2 regions of the Thermomonospora sp. CIF 1 genome follow, and region 1 is predicted to be linked to the other one. Evidence: riboswitches for the same ligand, from Rfam matches in the RefSeq annotation. Region 1 holds a riboswitch; the other holds the start of a gene.
The links. Region 1 has a riboswitch for cobalamin ahead of cobN (cobaltochelatase subunit CobN). Riboswitches for the same ligand answer to the same signal wherever they lie in the genome.
Positions count from the first base shown of each region.

Region 2: another riboswitch for cobalamin. It lies ahead of BUE48_RS01720 (ABC transporter substrate-binding protein); the one in region 1 lies ahead of cobN (cobaltochelatase subunit CobN).

Region 1 is NZ_MOYN02000013.1:92,133-97,725, reverse strand. Features, by position in the region: gene cobN (cobaltochelatase subunit CobN) at 1-3,774, opposite strand, end outside; cobalamin riboswitch at 3,813-3,984, opposite strand; gene BUE48_RS06400 (cupin domain-containing protein) at 4,071-4,430, shown strand; gene BUE48_RS06395 (DUF1444 family protein) at 4,597-5,274, opposite strand; gene BUE48_RS06390 (cobyric acid synthase) at 5,347-5,593, opposite strand, start outside.
Region 2 is NZ_MOYN02000003.1:153,120-158,712, reverse strand. Features, by position in the region: partial or broken gene BUE48_RS01735 (ABC transporter ATP-binding protein) at 1-65, shown strand, start outside; gene BUE48_RS01730 (TetR/AcrR family transcriptional regulator) at 87-677, shown strand; gene BUE48_RS01725 (SAM-dependent methyltransferase) at 771-1,622, opposite strand; cobalamin riboswitch at 1,885-2,069, shown strand; gene BUE48_RS01720 (ABC transporter substrate-binding protein) at 2,206-3,519, shown strand; gene BUE48_RS01715 (FecCD family ABC transporter permease) at 3,516-4,583, shown strand; gene BUE48_RS01710 (ABC transporter ATP-binding protein) at 4,588-5,586, shown strand.

The DNA of each region.
Region 1 (5,593 bases):
GCCTTCGAGGGCGAGGTAGACGGTGCGCAGGCGGTCCAGGACGTCCGGGTCCGGGTCGGTCCACAGGCCCCGATCGACGGCCTCCAGGAGGCGTTCGGTGATGCCGCGCAGCGCCCAGGGGTTGGAGCGGGTCATGAAGGCGCGGTTCTCCTCGTCGAAGACGTACTTTTCGGCGAGGGTCTGGTACATCCAGTCGTCCACCACGCCGGCGGTGGCGTCGTAGCCGAACAGGTAGTCCACGGTGGCGGCCAGTTCGAAGGCACCCTTGTAGCCGTGGCGGCGCATCGCGGCGATCCAGCGGGGGTTGACCACGCGGGCGCGGAACACCCGGCGGGTCTCCTCGGCCAGGGTGCGGGTCTTCACCTGGTCGGGGACGGCCGAGTCGCCGATGTAGGCGGCCGGGCTGCGGCCGGTCAGGGCGCGGACCATGGCGACCATGCCGCCGTGGTACTGGAAGTAGTCGTCGGAGTCGACGATGTCGTGTTCTCGGGTGTCGGCGTTCTTGGCGGCCACCGCGATCCGCCGGAACGCCGCCTCCATGTCGGCGCGAGCCTCCCGGCCGTCCAAGCCACGGCCGTAGGCGTAACCGCCCCACACCGCGTACACCTCGGCCAGGTCGCGGTCGTCCCGCCAGTTGCGGGCGTCGATCAGCGGCAGCAGCCCCGCCCCGTAGGCGCCGGGCTTGGAGCCGAAGATGCGGGTGGTGGCGCGCCGCCAGTCGCCGTGGGCGGCCCGGTCCTCCAGGGCGTGGGCGCGCAGGTAGTTGCGGTCGGGGGGTTCTGCCAGCTCGGCCACGGTCCGGATCGCGTCGTCCAGCAGGGCGATGACGTGGGGGAAGGCGTCGCGGAAGAAACCGGAGATGCGCAGGGTGACGTCGATGCGGGGGCGGCCCAGCTCCTCCAGGGGGATCACCTCGAAGCCGGTGACGCGGCGGGAGGCGTCGTCCCACACCGGGCGGCAGCCGATCAGCGCCAGCACCTCGGCGATGTCGTCGCCCTGGGTGCGCATGGCGCTGGTGCCCCACACCGTGAGCCCGACGCCGGCCGGGTAGGCGCCGGTCTCCTCCAGGTGGCGGCGGAGCAGCGAGTCCGCCAGCGCCATCCCGACCTCCCAGGCGTTGCGGGACGGGATGGCCTTGGGGTCGACGGAGTAGAAGTTGCGGCCGGTCGGCAGGACGTTCACCAGGCCGCGGGTGGGCGAGCCGGACGGCCCGGCGGGGACGTGCCCGCCGTCCAGGGCGTGCAGCACCGCGTCCAGCTCTCCGGCGGTGGCGGCCAGGCGGGGGACGAGCTCGGTGGCGGCGAAGTGCAGCAGCTCTTCCAGCGGCCCGTCGTCCGGCGAGGGGGCCTCCCCCAGCACCTCGGCCAGGACCGTCCCGGAGGCGGCGGGGTCCCAGCCGCGGGACTCCATCCCCTCCACCAGATGGCGGGCCAGGTCCTCCAGGATGTCGACGACGTCGGAGGCGGTGTGCGGCGGTTCGGGCCACCGCTTCCAGCGGGCGGCGAGCGCATGCGGGACGGGGATCGCCCCTTCAGGCGCGGCGCCGTCCTCCTCGCCGCCCGGCGAGGCGTGCTGCCCGGGTTCTCCCGTCCCGGCCGGGGTCTTCTCGTCGTGCGGCGCGGAGTGGACGCGCACCCTCCGGCCGGGTTCGGCCAGCAGCTCTTTCTCCTCCACCCCATAGCGGCGGGCCAGCGCCGCCCGCAGGCCGGGCAGCGCCCCGGCCCGCCCGCTCCAGACCTGGGCGGCGCGCAGCACGGCCAGCACCAAATTGACGCGGGCCTCCCCTTCCGGGGCCTGGCCGAGGATGTGCAGGCCGTCGCGGATCTGCACGTCCTTGACCTCGCACAGGTAGCCGTCGACGTGCAGCAGGAAGTCGTCGAACTCCTCCTCCCCGGGCATCTCTTCTTGCTGCAGGTCGTGGTGGAGCTGCGCGGCCTTGATCAGCGTCCAGATCTGGGCGCGCACCGCCGGGAGCTTGGCCGGGTCCAGGGCCTGGACGGTGGCGTACTCGTCCAGCAGCTGCTCCAGCCGGGCCAGCTCGCCGTAGGTGTCGGCGCGGGCCATGGGCGGCACCAGGTGGTCGACGATCGTGGCGTGGCCGCGGCGTTTGGCCTGGGTGCCCTCGCCCGGGTCGTTGACGATGAACGGGTACACCAGCGGCAGGTCGCCGAGCACCGCATCGGGCGCGCACGAGGCCGACAGGCCCAGCCCCTTGCCCGGCAGCCACTCCAGCGTGCCGTGCTTGCCCAGGTGGACCACCGCGTCCGCGCCGAACGTCTCCGCCAGCCACCGGTAGGCGGCCAGGTAATGGTGGGACGGCGGCAGGTCGGGGTCGTGGTAGATCGCCACCGGGTTCTCCCCGAAACCCCGGGGCGGCTGGATCATCAGCACCACGTTGCCGAACCGCAGCGCGGCCAGCACGATGTCGGTGCCGTCCACATACAGCTCACCCGGCGGCTCGCCCCAGTGTTCACGGATGCGTTCACGCAGGTCGCCGGGGAGCCCGGCGAACCAGGCGGTGTAGGTCCGCAGCGGGACGCGGGCGGCGGCGCGCCGCAGCTGCTCTTCGGTCAGCCACTCGGTGTCGTGGCCGCCGGCGGCGATCAGCGCGTGGATGAGGGCGTCGCCACCGGCCGGGTCCCGCCAGAGGGTGTGGTCGTCGCCGAGGTCGTAGCCGGCCTCGGCCAGGCGGCGCAGCAGCCGCACCGCCGAGGCGGGGGTGTCCAGCCCGACGGCGTTGCCGACGCGGGAGTGCTTGGTCGGGTAGGACGACAGCACGATCGCCACGCGGCGCCGCTGCGGCGGGATGTGCCGCAGCCGGGCGTGCTTGACGGCGATGGCGGCCACCCGGTCGGCGCGTTCGGGGTCGGCCCGGTAGACGGGGATGCCGTCGGGGCCCTCCTCCTTGAAGGAGAACGGCACCGAGATCAGCCGTCCGTCGAATTCGGGGATGGCCACCTGCATCGCCGCGTCCATCGGCGACAGGGCGGCGTCGGAGTCCTCCCAGGCCCGGCGGGAGGTGGTCAGGCACAGCCCTTGGATCACCGGCACGTCCAGTTCGGCCAGCGCACCGGCGTCCCAGGCGTCCTCGTCGCCTCCGGCGCAGGCCGGGGAGGCGACCGACCCGCCGGCCGCCAGCACGGTGGCGATCAGCGCGTCCGCCTGCCCCAGCAGGTCCAGCAGGCCGGGCTCGGCGCCGCGCAGCGAGGCGCAGAAGACCGGCAGCGCGTTGGCGCCGTGCCGTTCGATCGCCTCGCACAGGGTGTCGATGAACGCGGTGTTGCCCGACAGTTCGTGCGCCCGGTAGAAGACCACCCCCACGGTGGGCCTGCCGTCGCGGCGGGGACGCTCGCCGTGCACCCCATAGGCGGGCATCCGGACCGGCGGGGCGAAGCCCTCGCCGGTCAGCAGCACCGCATCCGACAGGAACCGCGCCAGCTCCCGCAGGTTGGCGGCGCCGCCTTCGCGCAGGTAGTTCAGCGCCTCGGCGGCGACCCCCGCCGGGACGGTCGACAGTTCCATCAGCTCGGCGTCCGGGTCGGCCTCCCCGCCCAGCAGGACGAGCGGCAGCCCGCTCGCCCGCAGCGCCGCCACCCCCTCCGGCCAGGTCTTGCGCCCGCCCAGCAGCCGGACCACCACCGCGTCCACGCCCTCGGTGAGCGCGGGCAGCTCCGCCACGTCGATCCGGGTGGGGTTGGCGGTCACATACCCGGCCCCGGCCGCGCGGGCGGCCAGCAGGTCGGTGTCGGCCGTGGACAGCAGCAGCACGCGCATCGAACGCCTCCTTAGGGGGTTTCGCGCCCCGCATCGGATGGATCAGGCAGGCGACGGCGGCAGTCTCCTGGCTCCCGGATCCCCGGGTCTCCCCCGGCCTTCCAGCGTCACCGCCGTGGCCGCATGCGGGGGAGCCCTCCCCGGTCACAGTTGCGCGACAGCCCCGGATTCCCACCGGGTTCCTGCCCTGCCGTCGCCCGCAGTCTAGGCCGCTTTCTGCGGAGTGATCCGCCTCGGCCGTCCTTGACGCAGGTCGGCGAGGGTGCAAGCGTGAAAGTGACGGAGGGGGGACCGTCATGATCGAGGTCAAGCACATCGACAAGCCGGATGAGCGGCGCGACTTTCCCAACGGTCACCTGGAGGTGTTCACCATGACCGGGCTGACCGTGGGACGGGCCACGTTCGAGCCCGGGTGGCGCTGGTCGGAGTCGCTGCGGCCCATCGCCGGCACCGAGCTGTGCCAGTTCCACCACAACGGCTACATCGCCCAGGGCCGGCTGCGCATCCGCATGGAGGACGGCAGTGAGGCCGAGGTCGGTCCCGGCGACATGTTCGTGGCCACGCCCGGTCACGACGCATGGGTCGTCGGGGACGAGCCCTGCATCGCCTACGACTTCTCCAGCGGCATGGACGAGTACGCCAAGGCCAAGGACTGACAGGCGTGATCTGGTGAAGGGCCGGTGAGATCACCGGCCCTTCACCGTTGCGGTCCGGTGGGCGCCCGGCGCTGTGGCCGCAGGCGTGCACGTACGAACGGTGGGCCGGGCGCCGCGCCCCTTGCTTCCGGGTGCCCCGCCGGGCCGTTGAAAAAGGACCGGCGTCTTAGGCGAGGATCTGCCAGGAGCCGCCGCGCCGCACCAGCAGGTCCCTGGTCAGCAGCAGGTGGGGACGCTGGGGGGCGGCCAGGCCGCGGGGCGGGGCGCCGGCGGCCTCCTGCGGCGTCAGGTGCCGCTCATCGGTCCAGATCTGGTCGACCACCCAGCGCAGCTTGTCGATGCCGTCGACATGGCCGGTGCCGGTGGCCACGAACACGTCCCGGGCGGGCAGCGCCACCACCAGGTCGCCCTCGACGTCCTGGGCGAGCTTGTCGACGAACCCCTCATCGAGGATCAGGCCGGCCTCCAGGTCGCCGCCGGCCGTCACCGAGACCGCCCGCACGTCCGGGTACCAGTTGAACCGCACATCCGGGCGGAGCACGCGCAGATTGGCCACGGCCAGCTCACGCAGCTCCGCCGGCGCCACCCCCAGTTCGGCGCAGTGCCGCGCCGCCAGCTGCCGCAGCAGGCGGGACCCGGCGCCGCCGGCCGCCTCCGCGGGAGGGTCGATCGCGTAACCGACCAGCAGGTTCCCCACGAACGGCTCCACCACCGGAAGCTCGCTGTCGGGCAGCGGGAACTCCAGCTGCATCGCCACGGGCACCCGCGCCCGCATCACCGGGACGACCCGGGCGAGCGGTCCGGGCTGCGGCGGGGCGACGGCGCTGTGCCGGGACTGCATCATGCACGTTCCTCCTGCGGCTTTGCTCAGAGTGGCTCACCCTACCGGCATCGGGCCGGTCCGGCGCGCAACCGGTCACGGGAGCGGGCCCGCACCACCGGGGGGCACCACCGGCAGGTCCGGCGGGGCGCCCCGTTCGATCAGCCGCCACAGCGCGGCGGTGTCCAGGTGCCGTTCCACCAGGTCGCCGAGCGCGTCCAGACGGGCCTCGCGCAGCGCGCCGAAGGATACGCCGGGAGCGGGGGTGAAGTCCCGCCCGGCCGCCTCGGCGACGCGCCGCAGGAACTCCCGGCGGAAGCCGTCGCTTTCCAGCGCGCCGTGC
Region 2 (5,593 bases), on a different contig from region 1:
ACGACACCGACCTGCTGGAGGCCGCCGACCGGGTCGTCCACATGCGGGACGGCAAGCTGTCCTGACCTGCGCGCAGAGGAAGTGCATTGCCGAGGATCACCGCCCCGACCGTCGCCGAGCACCGCGCCCGCCGGTACGCCGAGCTGCTGGAGGCGGCCCGGCGGATCGTGCTCGCCGATGGGCCGGAGGCGGTGACTCCGGGCGCGGTCGGCGCCCGCATCGGGCTGGCCCGCTCCAGCGTCTACAAGTACTTCCCCACCTCCCGCGACATCCTGGTGCACCTGCTGGAGGAGATCTTCCAGCGGTGGAACGCCCGGCTCGGCGAGGTGATGGCCGCCCAGGCCGGCCCCGCCGAGCGGGTGACCGCCTACATCCGGACGTTCTTGGAGTTCGCCGGGAGCGAGGAGCACCGCATCGCCGACGCCATCGGCTTTCCCAGCCTGCCGCCGCAGGACGCGGCGCGGATCCGCGTCCTGCACCGGCGGCTGACCGAGCCGCTCTGCCAGGCCCTGATCGAGCTGGGCGACCCGTCCCCGCAGATCACCATGGAGCTGATGGTCGGCACGCTGAACGCCGCCACCCGCCTGATCGCCCAGGGGCATTCCAAGGCGCAGATCACCGCCGCGACCTTGGCGTTCATCCGCCCTCCGGGGACGTGCGGCCGTCCGGAGCGGTGAACCTCATCCAACGCGTTCTTTCCGCAAGCCGCCTGTGGCGGCGCCGGGCTTTCGCCCGTCCGGCGCCCCCGTGCGCCTGCCAAGGCCCGGTGATCAGGCGGGCTTGCGCAGCAGGCCGCCGTACTCGCAGCCGGCCTTGTTGAGCTTGGAGGCGCCTTCGTAGGGCTTCAGCTCTTCGGGGACGGGGGGCAGCGGCGGCTGGTCGGGGTCGGGGCGCCAGTCGTTGACGTCCACCAGGCCGGGCGCCACCGGCTCCAGTCCCGCCAGCAGGGCCTGGACCTCCTGCGGGCTGCGGGTCTGCCAGGTCAGGCCGTAGGCGCTGAGCTGAGAGTTCATCAAGGCGCGGTGCGCGGGGTCGTCCGAGGTGGCCTGGGTGAAGGCGATGTAGCCGCCCGGGGCGATGCGGTCGATCACGGTCTGCAGGATCCGGCGCGGGTCGTCCTTGTCGGGCAGCATGTGGCCGACCGACAGGAACAGCACCGCCACCGGCTCATCGAAGTCGATCAGCCGCTTGGTCTCCGGGTGGTCGAGGATCTCCTCCACCTGGCGGATGTCGGCCCTGATCACCGTGGTGGAGTCGTCGTCGGCCAGCAGCGCCCGGCCGTGCGCCAGCACGATCGGGTCGATGTCGACGTAAACGACGCGGGAGTCCGGGGCGAACCGCTGGGCGACCTGGTGGACGTTGTTGTCGGTGGGCAGCCCGCAGCCCATGTCGATGAACTGCCTGATTCCCGCCTCGGCCGCCAGGTGGCGCACCACCCGGTACAAAAACAGCCGGTTCTCCCGGGCGGCGTCCAGGGCTTCCGGCAGGTTCTTCAGCATCTGCCGGACGAACTGCCGGTCGGCCTCGTAGTTGTCCTTGCCGCCCAGCATCCAGCCATAACCCCGCGCCGGGGAGGGAATGTCGGTGCGCACTCCTGAGAAAGGCAGCTCCGCAGAGACCATGAAAAGCTCCGATTCTCGGAGGATGTGGAGGGGACTCGGCTCAGAATATCACCGAATCCACTTCCGGGAAGGGCGAATTACCCGCAACAAAAAGACCTCGTTAATCGGACCGAAAATGCAGTTCCGTCTCTTTATGCAACTCCTTGTGACGAACGCATGACCCCGTTCCGGGCGGCGCCCCCAGGGCTTGCGGGCCCGTGAGCCCTCACGAGCCCTGTGAAACGGCGGCGGACGCGCCCCCGGCCCCATGGACACCGGAACAGCCCATATGCGAAGATTGCACGCCGTAGGCGACGGCGGACGAGGAAGCCGGTGCGAGTCCGGCGCGGTCCCGCCACTGTGATCGGCGAGCGGACCCCGATGACGCCACTGCCCGCACGCGGGTGGGAAGGCCGGGGCGAGCGACGACCCGAGAGCCAGGAGACTCACGCAGTCGCCTCCTCAGTCAGATGGGGCGGATCTCCCCATGAGAGGACACGCCGGGCTCCGGCGTGCCGCGGGACTCTCTGGAACGGTCCGTCCCACCGCCTGCCGCGGACGCCGTCGAGGAACGGCCGCCGCGGCCAGTCTCGCAGGAGCGCCAGTGAACCTTGTGCACCGAGCCGGGCGCACCCCGGCCGAACGGCAGCCGGACCCGTCCCTGCCCCACCGCCCGGAGGCGGGGCGTCCCGCCGAGGGGGGCTCATCGCGCACCTTCCGCACCCGCCGGGCATGGCCGCTGGCCACGGCGCTGGTGGCCCTGTCGCTCGTGGCGAGCGCGTGCGGCGGGGACGGCCAGGGGTCGCAGGCGGCCCAAGGCGACCGCTGCGTCAAGGAATTCGACGCCTCCAAGGACTACTTCCCGGTCAAGCAGACGATCCGGCACGCCACCAACTTCACCCTGACCTACGCCAAGAACTACCAGGTCGTCACCGTCAAGCAGCCCGCCCCGGGGGCCAAGCCGCAGACCTATGTGCTGGTGCGCTGCGGCACCCCCGCCCCCAAGGCCGAAGGCGAGCTCAAGGACGCGGTGGTGGTCGAAACCCCGGTGCGCACGCTGTTCGCCTCCTCGACCACGCACCTGCCGTTCATCACCGACCTGGGCGTGCTGGACCGGCTCAAGGGCGTGGCCTCCGCCGGGCTGATCACCTCCCCGCAGGTGCGCGAGCGGGTGGCGGCCAAGCAGATCATCGAGTACGCCGACATCACCGGGCAGGAGATCGACACCGAGAAGGTGATCGGCGCCCGTCCGGACGTGCTGATGACCGACGGCAACGACGTGCCCGCCCACCAGACGCTGCGCAACGCCGGCATCAAGATCGTCGCCAACGCCGAGTGGCAGGAGACCAGCGCGCTCGGCCGGGCCGAGTGGATCAAGTTCGTGGCCGCGCTCACCGGCACCGAGGCCAAGGCCACCGAGGTGTTCGACAAGGTCGCCGCCGCCTACCAGGAGCTGGCCGCCAAGGCCAAGCAGGCCGAGCCGGTCTCGGTGCTGCCCGGCCAGATGTTCCAGGGCCAGTGGGCCATCCCCAACGGGGAGAGCTTCATGGCCAAGCTGATCGCCGATGCGGGCGGCACCTACGCCTGGGCCGACACCAAGGGCACCGGCAGCACCAATTTGGACCTGGAGACCGTGCTGTCCAAGGCCCGCGACGCCGAGGTCTGGCTGCCCCAGATGAACGACTGGAAGTCCCTGGAGGACGTCCGCAAGGCCGACCCCCGCTACGCCGAGTTCGCCGCGTTCAAGTCCGGCAAGGTCTGGTCGATGAACAAGGTGCTCGGCCCCGGCGGCGGCAACGACTTCTACGAACGCGGCGTGGGCCGTCCCGACCTGATCCTGGCCGACCTGGTGGCCATCTTGCACCCGGAGTTGATGCCGGGCCACACGTTCACCTTCTACCAGCAGCTCGCCCGTTGACCGAGCCCGCATTCGCCCCGGCCGCCCGCCGCCGCACGGCCGTCATGGCCGTGCTGGCGGCGGCGGTCGCGGTCTCCTTCGTGCTGGCGGTGGCGCTGGGATCCACCACGATCCCGCTCGACCAGGCGGTGGCGGCGCTGCTGCGCCTGGAGAACGCCGACCCCGGCGCGCAGACCATCATCTGGACGGTGCGGCTGCCGCGGGCCATCACCGCGCTGCTGGCCGGGGCGGCGCTGTCGGTGGCCGGGGTGCAGATGCAGACGCTGTTTCGCAACCCGCTGGCCGAGCCCTACATCCTGGGGGTCAGCTCGGGCGCCAGTTTGGGCGTGGCGCTGGTGGTCACCGGGTGGGGCGGGCTGGCCTCCGCCTTCACCGGCGGCGTCGCCGGGCTGGGCCGCGCCGGGATCGTGGTGGCCGCCTCGGCCGGGGCGGCGGCCGTGCTGGGGCTGGTGCTGGCGCTGTCGCGGCGGGTGCGCTCGGTGGTCACGCTGCTGATCATCGGGGTGATGGTGGGCTCGACCACCGCCTCCCTCATCACCTTGCTGCTGGCCTACTCCGACGCCCAGCGCGCCCAGCAGTACCTGGGGTGGAGCCTGGGCAGCTACTCCGGAACCACCTGGGGGGACCTGGCCCTGTTCACACCCGTGTGCACCGCGGCCCTGGCGGCGGCCCTGATGGGCGTCAAGCCTTTGAACGCCATGCTGCTGGGGGAGAACTACGCCCGCACCATGGGCGTGCGGGTGCGCCGGGTCCGCACCGCCACGCTGCTGACGGCGTCGGTGCTGGCCGGTTCGGTCACCGCCTACTGCGGCCCGGTGGCCTTCCTGGGCCTGGCCGTGCCGCACATGGCCAAGCTGCTGCTGGGCACCGCCGACCACCGGGTGCTGATGCCGGCGTCGGTGCTGCTGGGCGGTGCGGTCTCGCTGGTCTGCTGCATCGCCACCCAGGCCCCCGGCAGCGGCGCCGTGCTGCCGCTGAACGCGGTCACCACCGTGCTGGGCGCCCCCGTGGTCATCGCCGTCCTGCTGCGCAGCCGCGCCGCCCAGACCGGATGGGCGGGGTGAGGCCATGCTGTCGCTGCGATCGCTGAGCGTCGGCTACCCCGGACGGCGCCGCCGCCCGGCCCGGCGCGTCCTGGAAGGGCTGGAGGCGGTGGCGCGGCCCGGCGACCTGACCGTGCTGATCGGCCCGAACGGCACCGGCAAGTCCACGCTGCTGCGCACCCTGGCCGGGCTGCAGCCGGCGCTGGAGGGGCAGGTCCTGCTGGACGGCTCCCCCATCACCGCCCTGGACGAGGTGGAACGGGCCCGCCGGATCGCCGTGGTGCTCACCGAACGGGACCTGCCCGCCCTGCTGACCGCCCGGGAGCTGACCGGCCTGGGCCGCCACCCCCACACCGGCTTCACCGGGCGGCTCACCGCCGCCGACCAAGCGGTCATCGACTGGGCCCTGCAGGTGACCGGCGCCGCGCACCTGGCGCACCGCCCGGTGACCGAACTGTCGGACGGGGAGCGGCAGCGGGTGCTCACCGCCCGCGCCCTGGCCCAGGAGCCGTCGGCGATCCTCCTGGACGAGCCCACCGCCTTCCTGGACGTGCCGTCCCGGGTGGCGCTGATGGGGCTGCTGCGGCGCCTGGCCCGCGAACGCTCCCTGGTCGTCGTGGTCTCCACCCACGACCTGGAGCTGGCCCTGCGGATCGCCGACCGGATCTGGCTGATCGACCCGGCGGGCGCGCTGCACTGCGGCACCCCCGAGGAACTGACGCTGAACGGGACGATCGGCGCGTCCTTCGACGGCGAGGAACTGACCTTCGAGGCCGCCTCGGGCGTGTTCGTCCTGCACGGCAAGGGCCGCGGCACCGCCCGCGTCACCGCCGACGGCACCCGCCGCCCCCTGCTGGAACGCGCCCTGACCCGCGCCGGCTGGCACCCGTCCCCCGAAGGCCCCGCCGACCTCGCCGTGACCTGGACCGGCGAGGCCTACGAGGCCGTCCGCGACGGCACCGCCCACCGCTTCACCTCGCTGGCCGACCTGACCGACTGGGCCCGCCACGAGGCGAACCGGTGACCGGCAC